Regions from separate parts of the Spartinivicinus poritis genome, predicted to be linked through region 1. Evidence: predicted binding sites of a transcription regulator. Region 1 holds the regulator's gene; each other region holds the start of a gene.
What was found. The regulator FNR, encoded in region 1, switches genes on or off when oxygen is low (the NO sensors DNR and NnrR bind a similar motif). The targets are predictions, from matches to a motif close to TTGATNTANATCAA.
Positions count from the first base shown of each region.

Region 2: trhP (prephenate-dependent tRNA uridine(34) hydroxylase TrhP) is a predicted target of FNR. The motif match lies at 1,546-1,559, and genes of this name have one in related genera.
Region 3: ccoM (cytochrome c oxidase subunit CcoM) is a predicted target of FNR. The motif match lies at 1,020-1,033, and genes of this name have one in related genera.

Region 1 is NZ_JAPMOU010000026.1:45,311-48,435, forward strand. It holds gene hemN (oxygen-independent coproporphyrinogen III oxidase) at 1-1,207, shown strand, start outside; gene fnr (fumarate/nitrate reduction transcriptional regulator Fnr) at 1,316-2,068, shown strand; gene ORQ98_RS18395 (adenine phosphoribosyltransferase) at 2,307-2,849, shown strand.
Region 2 is NZ_JAPMOU010000022.1:11,256-14,380, forward strand. It holds gene trhP (prephenate-dependent tRNA uridine(34) hydroxylase TrhP) at 148-1,473, opposite strand; gene rpmG (50S ribosomal protein L33) at 1,610-1,765, opposite strand; gene rpmB (50S ribosomal protein L28) at 1,778-2,014, opposite strand; gene radC (RadC family protein) at 2,176-2,850, opposite strand; gene coaBC (bifunctional phosphopantothenoylcysteine decarboxylase/phosphopantothenate--cysteine ligase CoaBC) at 2,961-3,125, shown strand, end outside.
Region 3 is NZ_JAPMOU010000010.1:69,347-72,471, reverse strand. It holds gene rapA (RNA polymerase-associated protein RapA) at 1-220, opposite strand, end outside; gene ORQ98_RS10075 (YebG family protein) at 494-781, opposite strand; gene ccoM (cytochrome c oxidase subunit CcoM) at 1,155-1,265, shown strand; gene ORQ98_RS10070 (BolA family protein) at 1,605-1,913, shown strand; gene ORQ98_RS10065 (hypothetical protein) at 1,926-2,396, shown strand; gene trhO (oxygen-dependent tRNA uridine(34) hydroxylase TrhO) at 2,508-3,125, shown strand, end outside.

The DNA of each region.
Region 1 (3,125 bases):
ATTTTGTGCCAGTGTTTGTTATTACTGCGGCTGTAATAAAATTATTACCAAAAACCGGCAAAAAGCTCTGCCCTATCTGACGGTATTGGAAAAAGAAATCCAGCTTATCTCTCAGCAATTAGACTGCAAGCCTGTGGTTGAGCAACTGCACTGGGGAGGTGGTACCCCTACCTTTTTGACCCATGAGCAAACCGCCCAGTTGTTTAAGCTGCTGGAGCAACACTTTCAACTGGTGGATGATATTGATGGGGATTACTCGATTGAAATAGACCCACGAGAAGCTGACTGGCCAACCATGGGGTTATTACGCTCCTTGGGATTTAATCGTATTAGTTTAGGCATTCAGGATTTTAATCCGGTTGTGCAAAAAGCGGTTAATCGAGTTCAATCAGAGGCTGAAACAGAGGCTATTTTTGAAGCAGCCAGAGCATTATTATTTAAATCCATTAATGTGGATTTAATTTATGGATTACCTTTTCAAACTACAACCAGCTTTTTAGAAACCCTTGATAAAGTCATTGCTCTCTCACCCGACCGGCTCTCGATATTTAATTACGCCCACTTACCCCATCGGTTTAAGCCACAACGACGAATTAAGCCCAACGACTTACCTTCTGCTACAGAAAAACTCAGTATTTTACAGCACAGTATTGACCGGCTACAGGCAGCTGGCTACCACTATATTGGTATGGATCACTTTGCTTTGCCTGATGATAAACTGGCTATTGCTCAAGCAAAAGGCGAGTTACATCGTAACTTTCAAGGCTATACCACCCATGGCCATTGCGACTTAATTGGGCTTGGGGTGTCTTCAATTAGTCAGATTGGTGATGTTTACTGCCAAAATCACACTGCACTTGATGACTATATTCAGTCAATCGAAAATAATCAGTTACCAATTAAACGTGGCTTTCGATTAAACCAGGATGATTTACTTAGACGAAGTATTATTCAACAGCTAATCTGCCATTTTCAGGTAGATTTAGCTGAGTATTGCCAACCTCTTGGAATAAATTGGCATGTTTATTTCCGGGAAGAAATTATGCAACTTATGCCAATGCTTGAAGATGGGCTCATTACCTTAGCCGATAGCAAGTTAACTATCACCAACAATGGAAGGCTATTAGCCAGAAATATCTGTATGGTGTTTGATCGATATCTGGCAAGCAAACAGTCAACGGAAAATTTATTTTCTAAAGTCATTTAATACTAGAAATTTTCGCTTGTTGCTAACCGGGTTCACCCCCTACAATAATCAGAATGTACCCGTTAGCCTAAATTAACAACTTTATGCGTTCGAGGCCTCAGCGTAACAATGACTGCCAAAGTAAAACCTATCAACCAAGTCGCTTGCAAAGACTGTATATTAAGCACCCTTTGCCTGCCTATTGCCTTAAAAATAGAAGATATTGATACGCTAGACAGCATTATTAAACGAGGCAAGCCGCTACGCAAAGGTGAGCATTTGTTTTTCCAGGGTGACACGTTCAGCTCTATCTATGCTGTTCGCTCTGGCGCCTTAAAAACCTACACCACCACTGATGATGGCGTTGAACAAATTACTGGCTTCCAGTTACCAAGTGAATTAGTTGGGTTAAGTGGTATTGATGATGAACATTATCCAGTATCAGCTCAAGCAGTTGAAACCACTATGGTCTGTGAAATCCCCTTCGAAAAACTGGATGAGCTGGCCAGTACTCTGCCTGAGCTACGTCGTAAATTAATGCAAATCATGAGTAAAGAAATTCGCGAAGATCAGCAAATGATGCTGCTACTCAGTAAGAAAAATGCCGATGAGCGGATTGCAACCTTTCTCTTAAACTTAGCTGCCCGCTTCCGTCGCCGGGGCTTTTCCTCTCAAGCTTTCAGACTCCCCATGTCTCGCAATGAGATGGGCAATTACTTGGGGCTTGCGGTAGAAACAGTTAGTCGTGTCTTCACGCGCTTCCAAAAAAATGGCTTAATTGATGCCAATGGTAAGGAAATTCTGATCAAGGATTCCATGACTATTTGCTCTTTAGCTGGGGGCAAACCTGTTAATCAAGCCAATGATTCATTAACAGGCTAACCTTCCTACCCAGCAAACTTAGGAACGTGCACGAAATAGCTGACAGTTTTGGCTCCAATCCATCCCGCTTGGCGCTATAAGTTTATTGGTGGTTAGGGCAAAAACTCGACATAAGCCCACTATGCCTTCTTTTTTGCGCCTTGCCAAACGAGCTTGGAGCAAAAATCCAGCAAGTGATTTCGTGCATGTCCCTTAGCTGGGAAAAAGCATCGATAAACCATTATCTGGAAAAATTATAATGATATTTGACGAATATTATGTAAAGTCATTAATCCGTAGTGTTCCTGACTGGCCCAGCCCTGGTGTCATGTTTCGTGATATTACTCCCTTATATAAATCACCAAAAGCACAACGAATGGTGGTTGATAGCTTCATTCAACGTTATGTTGATGCCGATTTTACCCATATTGGCGCAATGGAAGCTCGTGGTTTTTTACTAGGCTCGGTCATTTCCTATGAGCTGAATAAGCCTCTAGTGCTATTTCGAAAACAAGGCAAGCTACCTACACAAACCATTGCAGAAGAATATGACATCGAATATGGAAAAGCAGTGCTAGAAGTACAACATGATGCTTTTGAAAGTGGTGCAAGTATTCTGCTAGTGGATGACTTGATTGCAACGGGAGGCACTCTTCTTGCCGCAGCAACCTTAACCCGACAGTTAGGGGGTAGTATTTATGAAACAGCGGCCATTATTGACTTGCCTGATTTAGGTGGCAGTCAAAAACTCCAGGATTCGGATATTCCTGTTTATACACTTTGTGCCTTTGCTAAAGACTAGCAGGCCTGGCTGCACCAATGCGCGCCCATCAAAGGGTGCGCTGGTTATCGAAGAGTAAAGCTGTTACCGCTAATTTCACCGTCATTTAAATGACAACTCTGTCAGCTATTTGATCACTTTATAATTTTCTTGTTCATCTTGCTCAACAAACATCAGGTAGGTTAAAAAGCGAAAGTAATATTTCCACTACCGCTAACCCCATTCTTCAGAGCATTATCCTTATCAAACACTTTTTAACTTTTTCCAAGTAAAGCAAGCCGTTAAGTTGTGTATTTC
Region 2 (3,125 bases), on a different contig from region 1:
CCACTGCTGTAGCATAGTCTGGATACATTAGACCACAGAAATTATGTATCTAGGCTAGCGGCTTTCTCATTTGAGTAAATAGTCATTTAGGCTAATAAATACAAGTTTTTTTGGTACTGTTGTGTAAAAAAAATTATTTGTGTGCTCTTATCCTAAATACTTTGTTAGCAAGCCAAACTGGCTGTCATAGCCTGCTATAGGTATTTTTACCTGGTGCCCAGAGCCTGGCGCTACATCGCGCTTTTCGCCATTTTTCGCTTCAATATGATTTAGTACAAATGTTTGATTGCCTTGGGGTGACATTAACTCTAATTTATCGCCGATTTGAAAACGGTTTTTCACATTAACCGTGATCATTTGACCATCGCTATCGACAATTTCCCCCACAAACTGTTGCTTTTCGCTAATCGAATTTCCACGCTCATACATTTGATATTCGTCGTGCACATGGCGGCGATAAAAACCTTCTGTATAGCCTCGGCTAGCTAGGTTTTCTAAGGTATCCATTAGTTCCATATTAAACGCTTTTCCTGCCACAGTATCATCAATGGCTTGACGATAAACCTGAGCAGTGCGAGCAACATAGTAGTGAGACTTAGTGCGACCTTCAATTTTTAAAGAATGGACGCCCATTTCAACAAAACGCGGCACATGTTGTACAGCTCGTAAATCTTTAGAATTCATAATATAGGTGCCGTGCTCATCTTCAAATGCAGGCATATATTGCTCAGGTCGTCCTTGTTCTTGAAGTAAGACAATTTGGTCAGAGGGTTTTCCACTGCCTAATTGAGGTTCAACGTTGGCTGGGTCTATTTCTTGTACGGGCACAACATTGCCTTCAGCAGTTTCTTTGGCTTCATGAGCATCGTACTTCCAGCGGCAGGCATTTGTGCAAGTGCCTTGGTTGGGGTCGCGATGGTTCATATAACCTGAGAGCAAGCAGCGGCCAGAATAAGCAATACAAAGAGCACCATGAACAAATACTTCTAACTCCATACTTGGGCATTTTTCACGAATTTCAGCTACCTCATCCAGAGATAATTCACGTGACAGAATAATCCGACTAACTCCCTGTCTGGCCCAAAACTCAACTGCTGCATAGTTTACAACATTAGCTTGTACTGAAAGGTGAACTTCTGTTTCTGGCCAACGATCTTTTATCAGCATAATTAAGCCAGGGTCTGACATAATTAAGGCATCGGGCTGCATTTCAATAACGGGCTCAATATCACGCAAATAGGTTTTAACCTTGCTGTTATGAGGGGCAATATTACTAGCTAGGTAAAACTTCTTGCCCTGTTGGTGGGCAATATCTATGCCTTTGGCTAAGTTTTTAAGATCAAAATCGTTATTGCGAACCCGTAAGCTGTAGCGCGGCTGTCCTGCATATACAGCGTCTGCACCATAAGCAAATGCATATTGCATATTGTTCAAAGTACCAGCTGGGGATAAAAGTTCAGGTGCCTTGACCATGGCTACTGCCTCTGAAAAAAGTAAACTTGAAAAACAAAAGGCTGAATTTTAGCTCAAGATAAATGTTGAGTACTGACCTATAACAAAAAAACCCGCTTTCGCGGGTTTTTTGCACACTGACAAAACAACAAGAATCTTACTTGATTTTTGCTTCTTTGTAGATAACGTGTTTACGAACAACAGGGTCGTACTTTTTCATCTCCAGCTTGTCTGGAGTGCTACGCTTGTTTTTATCAGTGGTGTAGAAGTGACCAGTACCTGCACTGGAAACCATTCTAATTTTATCACGCATGATAGTTGCTCCTTACACTTTTTCGCCACGAGAACGAAGATCTGCCAATACGCTATCGATGCCTTTCTTGTCGATGATGCGCATGCCTTTAGCAGAAACCCGCAATTTAACAAACCGCTTTTCAGACTCTACCCAAAAGCGATGGTGGTGTAAGTTAGGCAAAAAACGACGACGCGTTTTATTGTGTGCGTGAGATACATTGTTACCGGTAACTGGACGCTTTCCAGTGACCTGACAAACCTTAGACATTTGCTCAGCCTCTGCGCTTGATTAAGTTCCAACTAGTGCCACGAGGAGGCTTGTGTTTTGCCACAGTGTGCAAGCAGCACCCCCCTTAAAGAGCAGTGCTTTATACCAGAACAGCACTCTCTAGGCAAGAAAATTGGCTAATTTTTGAGTTGAGTTTGCTTTTAAATGTAGCCTAACTCAGCGAGTGATACGACTTTGTTGTCCCCGATAACCAAGTGGTCAATTACACTGACTTCGATCAGCTCCAGCGCTTCTTTTAAATTGGTAGTAATTTCAACATCTGCTTGGCTGGGCTCAGCAGAACCGCTAGGGTGGTTGTGAGCCAGGATGATATGTCTGGCTCCTGCTACTAGAGCTGCTTTTGCAACTTCCCGGGGATAAATGGCAGCGCTGCTAATAGTACCAAAAAACAGCTCCTTAAACTCAATAACCTGGTTTTGGCTGTTGAGCATTAAGGCACCAAAGACTTCTCGTTGATAAGGCTGTAAACAGGCTTTGATAAAATTTTTGGCTGTATCACTGCTGTTGAGCAAGGGCTTTTGGCTCATTGACTGCCAGAAGTAGCGCCTTGCCATTTCTAATACGGCTTGTAATTGGACATATTTTGCGGCTCCCATTCCTTTGATAGAACAAAACTGACTTTGGTTAGCTTCCAGCAGTGGATTAAGGCCGCCAAACTGGCTGATCATTTCTCTAGCCAAGTCAACAGCTGATTTCCCTGGTATTCCTGTACGTAAAAATATGGCTAATAATTCTGCATCCGATAGATGTTTTGGGCCATGAGTGAGTAGTTTTTCCCGAGGTTGCTCAGACTTATCCCAGTTGGTAATGGCCATAATTAAACACTGCTCCTTGTTACGACTCACTTCGAAAAAACTGGCAACAATGGTATCTTAAGCCAACTTTAAAAGACGGCAGATAATCACAAGCTGAACACATATTAGCCATGACATTAGCAACCTTAAGCAACAAACGCATTATTGTTGGTATCGCTGGCGGTATAGCCGCTTACAAAACTGCTGAATTGGTCCGGCGTCTCAAAGAGCAGGGAGCTGAAGTCAGGGTAGTGATGACGAAGGCTGCTCAGTCTTTTATTACTCCTTTGACGCTA
Region 3 (3,125 bases), on a different contig from region 1:
CGGTGACTACTATGCTCCAGCCTTCGTGGCTTTCGATAGTATCGCCAGCAACAAAGCGAATGCGGGTAAGCGGAGAGTTTTTTACTGCATAAAGTCGAGTTTGCCCATTAGAGGGAAACAGTAATGTGACCATTCGTTGATCCAAGGATAAAACAGTGCCTAGGCCTAGCTCTGTTTCTGTATCACTAATCCAACGTTGTCCTGGAACAAATGTCGTCATTCTGTACGCCTATCTACCTCAGAAAAAGGCGATATGGTAGCGAATATATTTTGAATAACAATAGTCGATTTGCCTAATTTTAGGCAGAGATTGTAAGTGCAGAGGATGAAATGGCTTACTAGCCTGAATACATTGACTCTTTTATAGTCAATGTAGTGTTTGAGTAAAAGAGATAGTGGTACATGCATAAGGTTGTGGTACATGCATAAGGTTAAGGAATTAACTTGTTACCTTAATTATTTGACGCATGCACCACTGGTACAAAATGGTTAATTACTCGTTAGTATTTTCTTCTGCAGGCTGTTCAGCAGCAGACTCTTTACCAATCTCTAATACTAATTCAGGCTTTCCTTTAATAGCTTTTGCCAAGGTTTCTTTATGTTTGGCGAATAATAAGCCAATATCTTCAGCGATTTTGTCATCGATATTATCAAAGGTTTGCTCTAGCAACATGGTGATATTTGCAGCTAGCTCAAGCATTTTATCGTGTTCTTCGGCGGCTTTTTTATCTGAGAACATACTACCGTCCCTATCGCATTTCCACATGGGTATAACGGCCATTCGCTCACCTCTTGCATGGACCAATTTAATTTAGGCCTTAGACCAAGTACATCATAAGACCTTGTTATTTAAAGCAGATGCTATTTAAAACTGATATTGCTTAACACCAGCAGTACTGATAGCTGATAATTATGGTGATACTGTATAAAAATACAGTAAATTTGTCCATAGGGGCTGTATTGTATCCAATAAGGTTGTCAAGGAACAATCCAAATTTGTCCTGAATAAGGAAAACAACTTGCTTTAAATCAATAAAAAACAGCAACTAAGCCGTTATTAGCCTGGACTGATTGATTTTAATCAATAAAAGCGAGTTGAGTAGCTGTTACTGTAGCTTTGCGTTTAAGAGGCAGTAGCCAACAGGAGGTAAGCGATGTATTTCGATGAAACAATTTTAGCTTCGCTGATTACAATTGGTTTGATTATTGGTTTTTTTGTTGGTGTGGGCCTGCTAATTCGTAAGGATATTAACAATCACCGTTAAGCATACAGTTTTTTACAGTTTTGGCGAGTAGCTCAGGCTGCTGGCCAAAAGTCAGGTCGCTAAGATCTGAACGTTTGAGGCTAGACAGACGTAAGGAATGCTCTATTTGCGTAGAGCTTTTTAAGGTAAGTGTGGTGGGTTACTTAGTTTTGTCAGGTTTTATGTAACCTATCGCCTTGCCTGTTTTTTGTATTAGCCTGTGCATCGTTTCTCTAATTCACTTCTCTTTCTCTTTGCTTAATTCCTCCTGTTAGTACTTTCTTTCACTTGTGCTTACCTTTTCGCATGGCTGGTTTCAGGTTAAGATTAACCTAGTCGGTTAAGCATGGGAGACAGGTGATGAGTGTACAAACTGAAATTGAACAAAAATTGACTAAAGCTTTAAAGCCTGCCTACTTAGCTGTTACCAATGAGAGCCATATGCACAATGTGCCTCCAGGCTCAGAATCACACTTTAAAGTCGTGGTTGTATCTGCTGATTTCTCAGGAAAAATGCCTGTAAAAAGACATCAGTTGATTTATTGCTTATTAGCAGAAGAAGTGCAACATAAGATTCATGCATTAGCATTGCATACTTATACGCCAGATGAATGGAAAAAGCAGGCTGAGTCAGCACCTGACTCTCCTAATTGTGCGAATAAAAGATAAGTTTTTATTACTATGTGTGGCGGTGCTGAGTTTGTACAAAACAGCGAGCGTTATCGAGTATTTTTTCCTAACCCGAAGGCAAGGTTACCAGTATTGCAAAAGGATGGCAGTATTGTCATGGTTCCCTGGGGCAGGCGAGAAAACCAGCCAGGTAATACACCTCAGGGTGGCTGGGCCAGGTTAGAGTCTATCCAGCGAGGTGCTTGGCAACAATTTAACCCCAAGCCAGTGAAAATTGTTGTCACCTCTTTTATGGAAAAAGATGAGGCTGAGCAAAGCCGCTGGTTTCCATTAGAAAGCCATGAAATTATCCAAGGTTTATTGGCTACTGATGGTAGTTTTCAACGAGTCTATGTGGTGACTGAACCTCATCCCCAATCCACTCATGACAGTGGTCGCTGGCCGCGGGTTATCTCTCTGGAGACTGCTGTTGATAAAGGGGAGTCGACGTTAGATGAGCCTGAGCAAACCTCATTAATTTAAAAGAACTCTTTCTAAAACTAGTCTTGCTTTAACTAAATCACTAAAATAAGACGTTTTAATCAATTTGGTTATGCCAGCAGATTTGCGATCTGCCAAGGTAGAGGAATTAAGATGTCTCCGTTTGTTATTGCTGCCCTTTATAAATTTACTCGATTACCAGAATTTGAGGCAATGCGTCAGCCTTTATTGGATAAGATGCTTGCCTTTGATGTGAAAGGTACCTTGCTATTAGCTGCTGAAGGAATTAATGGTACGGTTGCAGGGAGTCGAGAAGGAGTTGATCAGTTATTAAGTTACTTAAAGTCCCATGAACCATTGGCAGGTTTAACCCATAAAGAGTCCTACGATAACAAGCAGCCTTTTTATCGCACCAAAGTCAAACTGAAAAAAGAGATTGTGACTATGGGTGTGCCTGGTATTGATCCTAACCATGTAGTGGGCACTTATGTGAAGCCAGCGGAGTGGAACCAGCTGATCAGTGACCCTGAAGTGCTTTTGATTGATACCCGCAATGATTATGAATATCAGGTAGGGACTTTTGAAGGGGCAGTTAACCCAAAAACTGAAAGTTTTCGGGAGTTTCCTGACTATGTGGCGCAGCAGCTTGATCCAGACAAACATAAGAAAGTAGCTATGTTCTGCACGGGTGGTATCCGCTGTGAAAAGTCTACCGCGCTATTAAAAGAACAGGGTTTTGAAGAAGTGTACCATCTGGAAGGTGGCATTTTA